One region of the Aquabacter sp. DMC10 genome, then DNA from elsewhere that is predicted to be linked to it. Evidence: riboswitches for the same ligand, from Rfam matches in the RefSeq annotation. Region 1 holds a riboswitch; the other holds the start of a gene.

Evidence for each region. Region 1 has a riboswitch for thiamine pyrophosphate ahead of thiD (bifunctional hydroxymethylpyrimidine kinase/phosphomethylpyrimidine kinase). Riboswitches for the same ligand answer to the same signal wherever they lie in the genome.
Region 2: it holds a riboswitch for thiamine pyrophosphate, as region 1 does, so the genes downstream of both, thiO (glycine oxidase ThiO) here and thiD (bifunctional hydroxymethylpyrimidine kinase/phosphomethylpyrimidine kinase) in region 1, are expected to answer to the same signal.

The regions. Positions count from the first base shown of each region.
Region 1 covers NZ_JBQUYX010000002.1:201,640-206,046, forward strand. Annotated here, with positions in the region: gene ACT54L_RS05705 (PepSY domain-containing protein) at 1-960, shown strand, start outside; gene ACT54L_RS05710 (helix-turn-helix domain-containing protein) at 976-1,593, opposite strand; gene thiD (bifunctional hydroxymethylpyrimidine kinase/phosphomethylpyrimidine kinase) at 1,687-2,499, opposite strand; TPP riboswitch at 2,546-2,651, opposite strand; gene ACT54L_RS05720 (Lrp/AsnC ligand binding domain-containing protein) at 2,756-2,992, shown strand; gene ACT54L_RS05725 (hypothetical protein) at 3,057-4,407, shown strand, end outside.
Region 2 covers NZ_JBQUYX010000003.1:647,355-651,761, reverse strand. Annotated here, with positions in the region: gene thiG (thiazole synthase) at 1-385, opposite strand, end outside; gene thiS (sulfur carrier protein ThiS) at 407-628, opposite strand; gene thiO (glycine oxidase ThiO) at 631-1,800, opposite strand; TPP riboswitch at 1,789-1,888, opposite strand; gene ACT54L_RS11555 (glutathione S-transferase family protein) at 2,080-2,706, shown strand; gene ACT54L_RS11550 (NUDIX domain-containing protein) at 2,752-3,195, shown strand; gene ACT54L_RS11545 (SUF system Fe-S cluster assembly protein) at 4,375-4,407, opposite strand, start outside.

The DNA of each region.
Region 1 (4,407 bases):
CTGACGGGCGAGACGGTCGCCGGCGACTGGAGCACACCGGCGGCGCAGCCCTGGCGCCTGGTGGAGCGCCGGTGCCTCAATCCCGGCGGCGTCGGCCTGCCCACGTTCCATGTGGTGCTGGAGCCGCCGCCTGGCCCCCTGCCGGTGTGGGAGGCGGGTGACATTGCCCAGATCCAGCCGCGAAATGACCCCGGCCGCGTGCGCGCGGCCCTGGCGGCGCTATCTTTGGACCCCGCCGCTTCCGTGGCGGCCGGCGGCGCAGCGCTCGCGCTGGAAGGGGTGGCGCTGCGCGGCGCCCTGCCCGGCCAAGTGCCGGCCGGCATCACGGCTCAAGGGTTTGCTGACCTCATCCGCCCCCTGCCCGATCGGGACTATTCTATCGCGTCCATTCCGCAGGATGGACGCTTGGAACTGCTGGTGCGGCAGACCCGGTCGCCCGATGGCAGCCTGGGTGTCGGCTCGGGCTGGCTCACCGCCCACGCTCCGGTCGGGGGCGAGATCGAGCTGCGCATCAAGCACAATCCGGGGTTTCATGCCCCGCCGGCCGAGCGCCCCCTCATTCTGATCGGCAATGGCACCGGCCTTGCCGGGCTGCGGGCCCATCTCAAGGCGCGCATCCAGGCCGGGCGGGATCGCAACTGGCTGCTCTTCGGCGAGCGCAACCGCGCCCATGACTTCTACTTTAGCGAGGAGATATCGGGATGGGTGGCCTCTGGCGGCATCGCCCGCCTGGATCTGGCCTTCTCGCGGGATCAGGAGAGTCGCATCCATGTGCAGCAGCGTCTGGCAGAAGCGGCTGAAGATCTGAAGGCCTGGGTGGCCGAGGGGGCTGCCATTTTTGTCTGCGGCAGCCTTGCCGGCATGGCGGGCGGCGTGGATGAGACCCTCCGCTCCATCTTGGGGGCGGATGTGGTGGAGCGCCTCGCGGCCGAAGGCCTTTATCGGCGCGATGTCTATTGAGGAGAAAGCGCCGTCCTAGTCGAGAACGGCGGCCTTCAGCAGGCAGACCATGAAGGCATGGGCCGGCTCGGTGCTCACGTTGCGGATTACGTGGCGCCGGTCGCAGCGATAGCGAAGGGTCTCGCCCGCCTTGGCGGTCTCGGTCACGCCGCCCACTTCCACCTCGAGGGTGCCGGAAATCACGCTCAGGCACTCGATGGAGCCGCGCTGGTGCGGATCGGATTCCAGCTCGCCTCCCGGCTCGGCCTGGAAGTCATAATATTGCAGCCACTCAACGGTCTTGATCCAACCGATGATGGTCAAGCGACAGCGGCCGTCTTCCGAGAGCAGGATGGGAGTGTCGGCGCGCGTCAGCTTTTCAACGAAGGGGGCTTCGTCCGATGAGGCGAGCACCCGCTCCACGGACATGTCCAGCGCCTGGGACAGGCGCCAGATGGTGGCGAGGGTCGGATTGGTCTCGTTGCGCTCGATCTGGCTGATGATGGACTTCGCTACGCCGGATTGTTCCGACAGGTCCGACAAGGACAGGTTATAGGCCTTCCTCAGCCGCTGGATGGTCTTTCCCAGCTGCCCGGTGATGACCTGGGCTCCCGTCTCGAGATTGCGGTCGGTACCCTTTTCCCGTTGCGACATGGCGTTCCATCTTTGCGAACCAGTGTTCGTATTAACGTACGAAACGATGAAAGCAAGACGAATAGCCACACCCCCGCGGGAGACGTGGGCGCCTCACGCCCAGACAGCGAAGAAGTGGTGCACCGGCCCGTGGCCGTGGCCAACATTCAGCCCGTCTGCGGCTGCAATTGCGCCGGTGATGTAAGCCTTTGCGGCATCTACGGCCGCCCCTAAGCCTTCGCCGTGGGCAAGCCCCGCAGCAATGGCCGACGACAATGTGCAGCCCGTGCCATGGGTGTTTCGGCTGGCATGGCGGGGCGCCGCAAGCCGCACCACGCCGGTGGCGTCCACCAGCAGATCCACGCTCTCCGGCCCCTCCCCATGGCCCCCCTTCATGAGCACAGCGCGCGCGCCCAGTGCCAGGAGACGCTCCGCCTGGTGCTGCATCTGCGCCTCCGTCTGGGCCACCGGCGCATCAAGCAGGGCTGCCGCCTCTGGCAGGTTGGGCGTGACCACATGGGCACGGGGCAGCAGCAGGCTTTTCAACGTATGGATGGCTTCCGGGTCCAAGAGACGGGCGCCGGAAGCCGCCACCATGACCGGGTCGAGCACCACCGCCTTTGGCGTCCATCGGTCGAGCCCAGCTGCCACCGCCTCGATGGCAGCCGGCCGCGACAACATGCCGATTTTCACCGCGGCCACGTCAAGGTCGGAAAAGACGGCGTCAAACTGAGCGGTGATGAAATCCGGCGGGACGTCATGAATGGCGGTGACACCCTGCGTGTTTTGGGCGGTCAGAGCCGTAAGGATGCTGGCGCCATAGACGCCGAGAGCGGAAAACGTCTTCAGATCGGCCTGAATGCCTGCGCCGCCGCCGGAGTCGGAGCCGGCGACAGTGACGGCGATGGGGGGAACGCGCTTTGCCATAGGGGCCTCCCGCACCGGTGGAAAGCCCGAAAAGCCGTGCGCCCAGCGCCCGACCGCTCTCGCTTCCCTGCGCCGGCATGATCCGGATCAGGTTCGCGGGTTGGCGCCTGCCTCTCAGCCCCACATCATGTGGGACACCCCGACGAGATCCGTGTCATGTAGCCAACCCTCCTTCCGCCTTCAAGGATCGCAGGGGCGCAGACTTGCCAGAGGCCGGCGATTTGTCCACTTTGCCGGCCTGTCCTGGAGGTTCGCCGTGGTTCCCTTCTTCATGCAGATCAAATGCCAGCTGGGCCGCTCCTATGAGGTGGCCAACGCCCTGGCCGACAAGGAAATTGCCTCCGAGATCTATTCCACGGCCGGCGATTTCGATCTCCTTGTCAAATTCTATGTGGGCGACGATGTCGACATCGGGCACTTCGTGAACGAACAGGTTCAGGGCGTTCCCGGCATCCAGGACACCCGCACCATCATCACCTTCAAGGCCTTCTGATGCACCGCCCGCCCTTGGTTGAGCTTAAGGGCTGATGGCACGAGGCAGAGAAGGGGTGGGAAGCTTGCGCGATGGGACGCGATCCGAAGCGGGGCTCACCCCGCGCCTGACCGGGGGAGACGTTCTCCTCCTGATCGTCCTTTTGGGGTTTCGCTTCTATGTGGAGGTGAACAGCCGGCTGCTGCTGATCCCGGCCGCCGGTCACGATGACGGCTATTTCATGCGGATGGCCAGCCACATCGCTGCGGGGCAATGGCTCGGCCCCTTCGACCAGTTCACCTTGATGAAGGGCCCCGGCTATCCGATTTTCGTGGCCCTTTCCGTCTTTCTCGGCAACCCCATCTCCTTCGGCCATGCGTTGTTCCATTTGGGCGCCGCCCTGGTGGGAGCCTGGGCGGTGCTGCGGCTGACGCGGTCTAAAATCGCCTTCTACGGCGCCCTACTCCTCGTCTTGCTGGTGCCGGCGGGCTTCGAGATGGGGGTACATCGCATCCTGCGCGACCAGATCTATTGGGGCCAGACCCTGATGATCTTTGCCTGTGGCACCCTGCTGATGTTCGCGCCGCCAGAGGGATGGAAGGCGCGTCTTCTGCTTGGACTTGGTGGAGGAGCGACCCTGGCGTGGGCCCTGATGACCCGCGAGGAAGGGATCTGGTTCCTTCCCGGGCTTTGCGTCCTTCTGCTGACGGGACTGGTCTTCAACGGCGTCAGCTGGAAGAGCGCGGCACGCCTCGCTCCAGGCCTGGCCGGGGCGGCGGTTGGCTGTGCGGCCCTGCTCCTGACCCTGTTCACCCTCAACTTCATGACCTATGGCGCGTTCATTGGAGTCGATTTCCAGGACCGCGCGTTCAAGGACGCGGTGGGCGCGCTTTCGAGCATCGAAGATGGCGGGCAGATCTCGCAGGTGCCGGTGAGCACCGTCGCCATGGAAAAGGCCGCGGCGGTGAGCCCCAGCTTCGCCCGCCTCGCCGCCGATCTCCGCCCCGACGGCCCGCTGGCGCACTGGTACCTGGCTGGCTGCACGGCCCTGCCCCACACGTGTGGACAGATCGCCGGAGGCTGGTTCGTCTGGGCCTTGCGCGACGCGGCGGCCAATGCCGGTGACTACGCATCGCCCATGCGCGCACGAGCGGCATTTTCCCAGATGGCCGCCGACATCCGCTCCGCCTGCGCTGCTGGTACCCTGACCTGCCGCCCCACCCTCTACGCCCACCTTCCCCATCTTTCCGGCGCGCAGTGGCTTCAGGTACCCGGGCGGTTCTGGGAGGCCCTGACGACGGCGGCTCTGGTCACCCGGGGCAGCTATGATCTGGCCACCACGCGGGACGAGCCGAACGAGTCGCTCTTTAATGTCTACTGGTCGTTTCTGAACTATCCGCGCACCTATGGCCCCACCAGCGATCGGCGCGAGACGC
Region 2 (4,407 bases), on a different contig from region 1:
AGCCGGACTGGACCAATTGCTCGGTGGCTTTGAGCAGCTCCTCCACATTGGGATAGAGCAGCTCCCGGTCGCCGATCACTTCCAGCTTGACCCAATTGGTCTCCAGCGCCTCGCGGGCCAGCTCGGCGGTGAGCACGGCGTCCTTGGCGGTCTGGCAGCCGGCGGTGTTGGGCAGGATATGGACGCGGCCGGTGAGGAGGTCGGTGAGGCTTTCCTCATAGCCGGACAGGCTCATGCGCCGGATGGAGGCGGTGGCCATCTCGGAACCCGAGGCGGCGAGCGCGTCCAGGAACACCTTCTGGTTGGGATAGCCCGCCGTGCCCAGGAACAGGCGCGAATTGAAGGTGCGGTCGGCAATAACGAGGGGATCGGATAGGGTGCTCATATTTTTTATCCCGGGCAGCGATCAGCCACCCTGCTTGGCCTGGATGATCTCGACCGCGTCGCCGGCGGCGAGCGGATGGGCGGCCCAGCGGGTGCGGGGCACCACGGACCCGTTCACAGCCACCGCGATGCCCTTGCGGGCCGGGTCGACGCCCTTGGCGTCGAGGAGGGCGGAGACGGTGTCCACCGGCAGGGCCTCGGCCGCGCCGTTGATCTTCAGGCTGATGGGGTTCGTCGCAGGCATGGCTACTCCGCCGCGGCGCGAGGGGTGAAACGGTCGACGCCGAACGGCGCCGCCAGCGGATCGGCCCGGCCCTCCAGCACCAGGTCCACAATGACCTTGGTGGTGACGGGCAGCAGCAGGATGCCGTTGCGGTGGTGGCCGGTGGCGTGGATGAGGCCCGGCACGCCGGAGGCGCCTAGGATGGGGGCATCGTCCCGGCTGCCGGGGCGGAAGCCCACCCATTGCTCCAGGATGGGCAATTCCTCGATGGTGGGCACCGCCCGCCAGGCATGGGTGAGCAGCGCCAATTGGCCGCCGGCTGTGATGGTGGTGTCGAAGCCCTTCTCCTCCACCGTGGCGCCCAGGATCAGCCGGCCATCCTTGCGGGGCACCATATAGATGCCCGGCCCCCACACCACATGGGTGAGCACGGGATTGGCCGGGTCCATCTGGAGGGACAGCATCTGCCCCTTCACCGGACGCACCGGCAAGGGCGAGGCGGGTGCGATGGTGATGCTGCGCGACCAGGCCCCGGCGGCGAGGATGACCACATCAGCCGCATGCAGCCGGCCACCGATGCGCACCCCGCGCGCCACGCCGCCGGCGCTCTCCACGGCGTCCACCGGCGTGTGCTCGTGAATGCGGGCGCCGGCCTGTTCCGCCGCCACCTTCAGCGCCGCCGCCACCTGGCGGTTGTCGGCTTGGTGGTCTTCCGGGCACCACAGTGCACCGGCGAGGCGGGTGTTGAGATGGGGCTCGCGGCGCCGCGCCTCGGCGGCGGAGAGCCATTCCACCGGCAAGTCATGCTTGCGGTGAAGCGTCAGTTGGTGGCGCAGCTTGCCGGCATCGTCGGCGTTCAGCGCCACCACCAGGGTGCCGCTTTCCCGATAGCCCACGTCCTGGCCGCTGGCGGCTTCCAGATCGGCGGCGAAGCCGGGCCACAAAAGCTGGCTCTCCCGGTTGAGGGCGAGCAGGTCTTCCTCGCCCGGCTCCAGCTCGGCGCAGGCGGCGAGCATGCCGGCGGCGGCATGGCTGGCGCCCTGGCCGGCCACTCCGGCATCGAAGAGATCGACGCTGGCGCCCGCTTCCGCAAGGCGCCAGCCGATGGCAAGGCCGATCACGCCCGCGCCGATGATGGCGATGCGGGGGCGGTCGGCGGGGACAGAATTAAAGGACGACAAGCCTTGGCTCATCGGCTCCTCCCTACGCTGGAATGACCCAGACAGGTTCGATGGGTATGATCTCAGCCGCACATGATGCGCGGCACCCCAGGCCGTTCGGACAGTATCGCGCGATGACCCTTCGACGGCAAGGGAAACCGACCGGGCGGCCCGCGCGGTGAGGCCGCACCAGCCCGGCGCCCCTTCCCACCTGCCCGCTCTAGCTTGGGCCGGGCGGAAGGGCAATGGCGGCGGTGCGGATCGACAGAGGCAATCGTTCCCCCTATGTTCTCGCCCACAGGAGGATTCGCCATGAAGCTTTATTGGGCCCCCCACAGCCGCGCCTTCCGCACCCTCTGGCTGCTGGAGGAATCCGGCCTGCCCTATGAACGCGAGCTGGTGCCGCTGGGCAGTGCGCGCCTCAAGAGCGCGGAATACCGGGCCATCAATCCCATGATGAAGGTGCCCGCCTTGGAGGACGGCCCGACCCGGCTCGCCGAGAGCGGCGCCATCTGCGCCTATGTGGCGGACCTCGCCCCCGACGGACGCCTCGCGCCTGGCATCGGCGATCCCGCCCGCGGCGCCTATCTGCATTGGATGTTCTTCGATACGGCCTGCATGGAAGCCGCCTTCGTGGAGCGCATGGCGGGCGTCGCCATTCCCTCCCGCTCGGCCGGCTGGGGCAGCTTCGACCAGGTGATGGGCGTGCTGGAGGACCAGTTGGCCACCGGGCCGTGGGTGCTGGGCGAGCGCTTTTCCGCCGCCGACATCATGCTGGGCATGAGCCTGTGGTACGGCATGCACCTGCTCAAGCTGGTGAAGGACCGGCCGGTGCTGGAGGCCTATGTGGCCCGCTGCGTCGCCCGCCCCGCCTTCCAGCGCGCCGAGGCCATCGAGGCGGAAGGCCTCGGCGAGCTGGAGAAGGCCGCCAGCGCCTGAGCCGGGCCTTGCGGCGCGGGGCCGGAAGGCGTTTAGAGTCTGACCATGCTGCCCTTCCGCCCGCTCCTGCGCCGCATCACCCATGGCCTCACCCTCGGCGTCCGCACCATCGTGCGGGACGAGGACGGCCATGTGCTGCTGGTCCGCCACGGCTATGCGCCCGGCTGGCATCTGCCGGGCGGCGGCGTGGATGCGGGCGAGAGCGCCGAGGCCGCCGCGCGGCGGGAATTGCTGGAGGAGACCAATGTCTCCGCCACCGCGCCGCTTGTGCTGCACGGCCTCTATTTCAATGCCCGCTTCGGCGGCCGCGACCATGTGGCCTGCTTCCTCGTGCCCGCCTTCTCCCGTGGCCCGACGCCCAAGCCCAATGCGGAAATCCGCGAGATCGCCTTCTTCCCCCTCGACGCGCCGCCCGCCGACACCTCCCCCGGCACCGCCCGGCGCCTTGCGGAAGTGCGGGGCGAAATGGAGCGGACGGATCGGTGGTGAGGGGGCCTGATCTTGCGGCGCCCGCGCGCCCTCCCTGTTCCCTCTCGCCCCCTCCCTATCCCTCCCCCGCCTTGCGGGAGAGGGGATTTTGGTGCGCTTGGCGGGACGCTGGCTCTGCTCTGCCTCAGCGTCTGTCATCCCAACCTCTCCCCCGGCGGAGCCGGCCCCCTCTCCCGCGAAGCGGGGGAGGGTTGGGGAGGGGGAATTGCGGACGGTGAAGCGTTCCCCTCCCCCAAAGCTGCGTCCTGCCCCGGCCCTCTGCCCCCTCCCTATCCCTCCCCCGCCTTGCGGGAGAGGGGACTTTCGTGCGCTTGGGCGGAGCGGTGGCTCTGGGCGTGATGGGCGTCTGTTATCTGGACCTCTCCCCCGGCGGAACCGGCCCCCTCTCCCGCAAAGCGGGGGAGGGTGGGGGAGGGTGGGGGAGGGTGGGGGAGGGGGCAAGGACACAACGCCGCAATCCTGCCCGCCCCTCTGACGCCCCCAGCGCCAACACCCCCGCCAAAGGCGAGGTGGAGGGATGCGGGAGCGGCCGGCGCGCGGCGGCGCGCCGTAGAAGTGTGGGATGAGGTGGAGCCGCGCTCCGTCCGCTCCCGCGCGGGGATTTATGGCCTCGGCCCTGCGCCGCGTGGGCAACAGGTTCTCCCATCAGCACCGGCCGAACCACTGCCGGATCAGTGCGCCTGGGCCTTCAGCCTCCTCTGCTAACGGGCGCGAGGTGCGTTAAGCCCCGTCCCGTCGGACACCCGCCCCCGACACCACCCGTCAGGCCGCTCCGGACGCGCCCCTCCTTGGTGCCAGGTGGGACTACCCTAGCAGAGGCGACCACAAATAGGAATATTATCTAGGATATTTTCTTAATTCGGTCATTGCGGCTCTCGCCCTACCCCCTCCCTAACCCTCCCCCGCTTTGCGGGAGAGGGGACTGCGGGGCGCCCAGTCAGGGTGGTGGTTCTGCCCGTCACCGGCGTCGGTGATCCCGACCTCTCCCCCAGCGCCACAGGCCCCCTCTCCCGCAAAGCGGGGGAGGGCTGGGGAGGGGGAATGCAGGGAAAGGCGGGCAAGGGGAAATAGGGCCAAGACCAGGCCGGCCGCCCTCCCCCAAAACGCACGACGCCCGCCGCTGCGTAGGCAGGGCGGGCGTCGAAACCATCGGGCTTGCCCCGGCTCAACCGGCGCAGGTCACCACAGATTGAGCGTGGCGCGGGCCTCTTC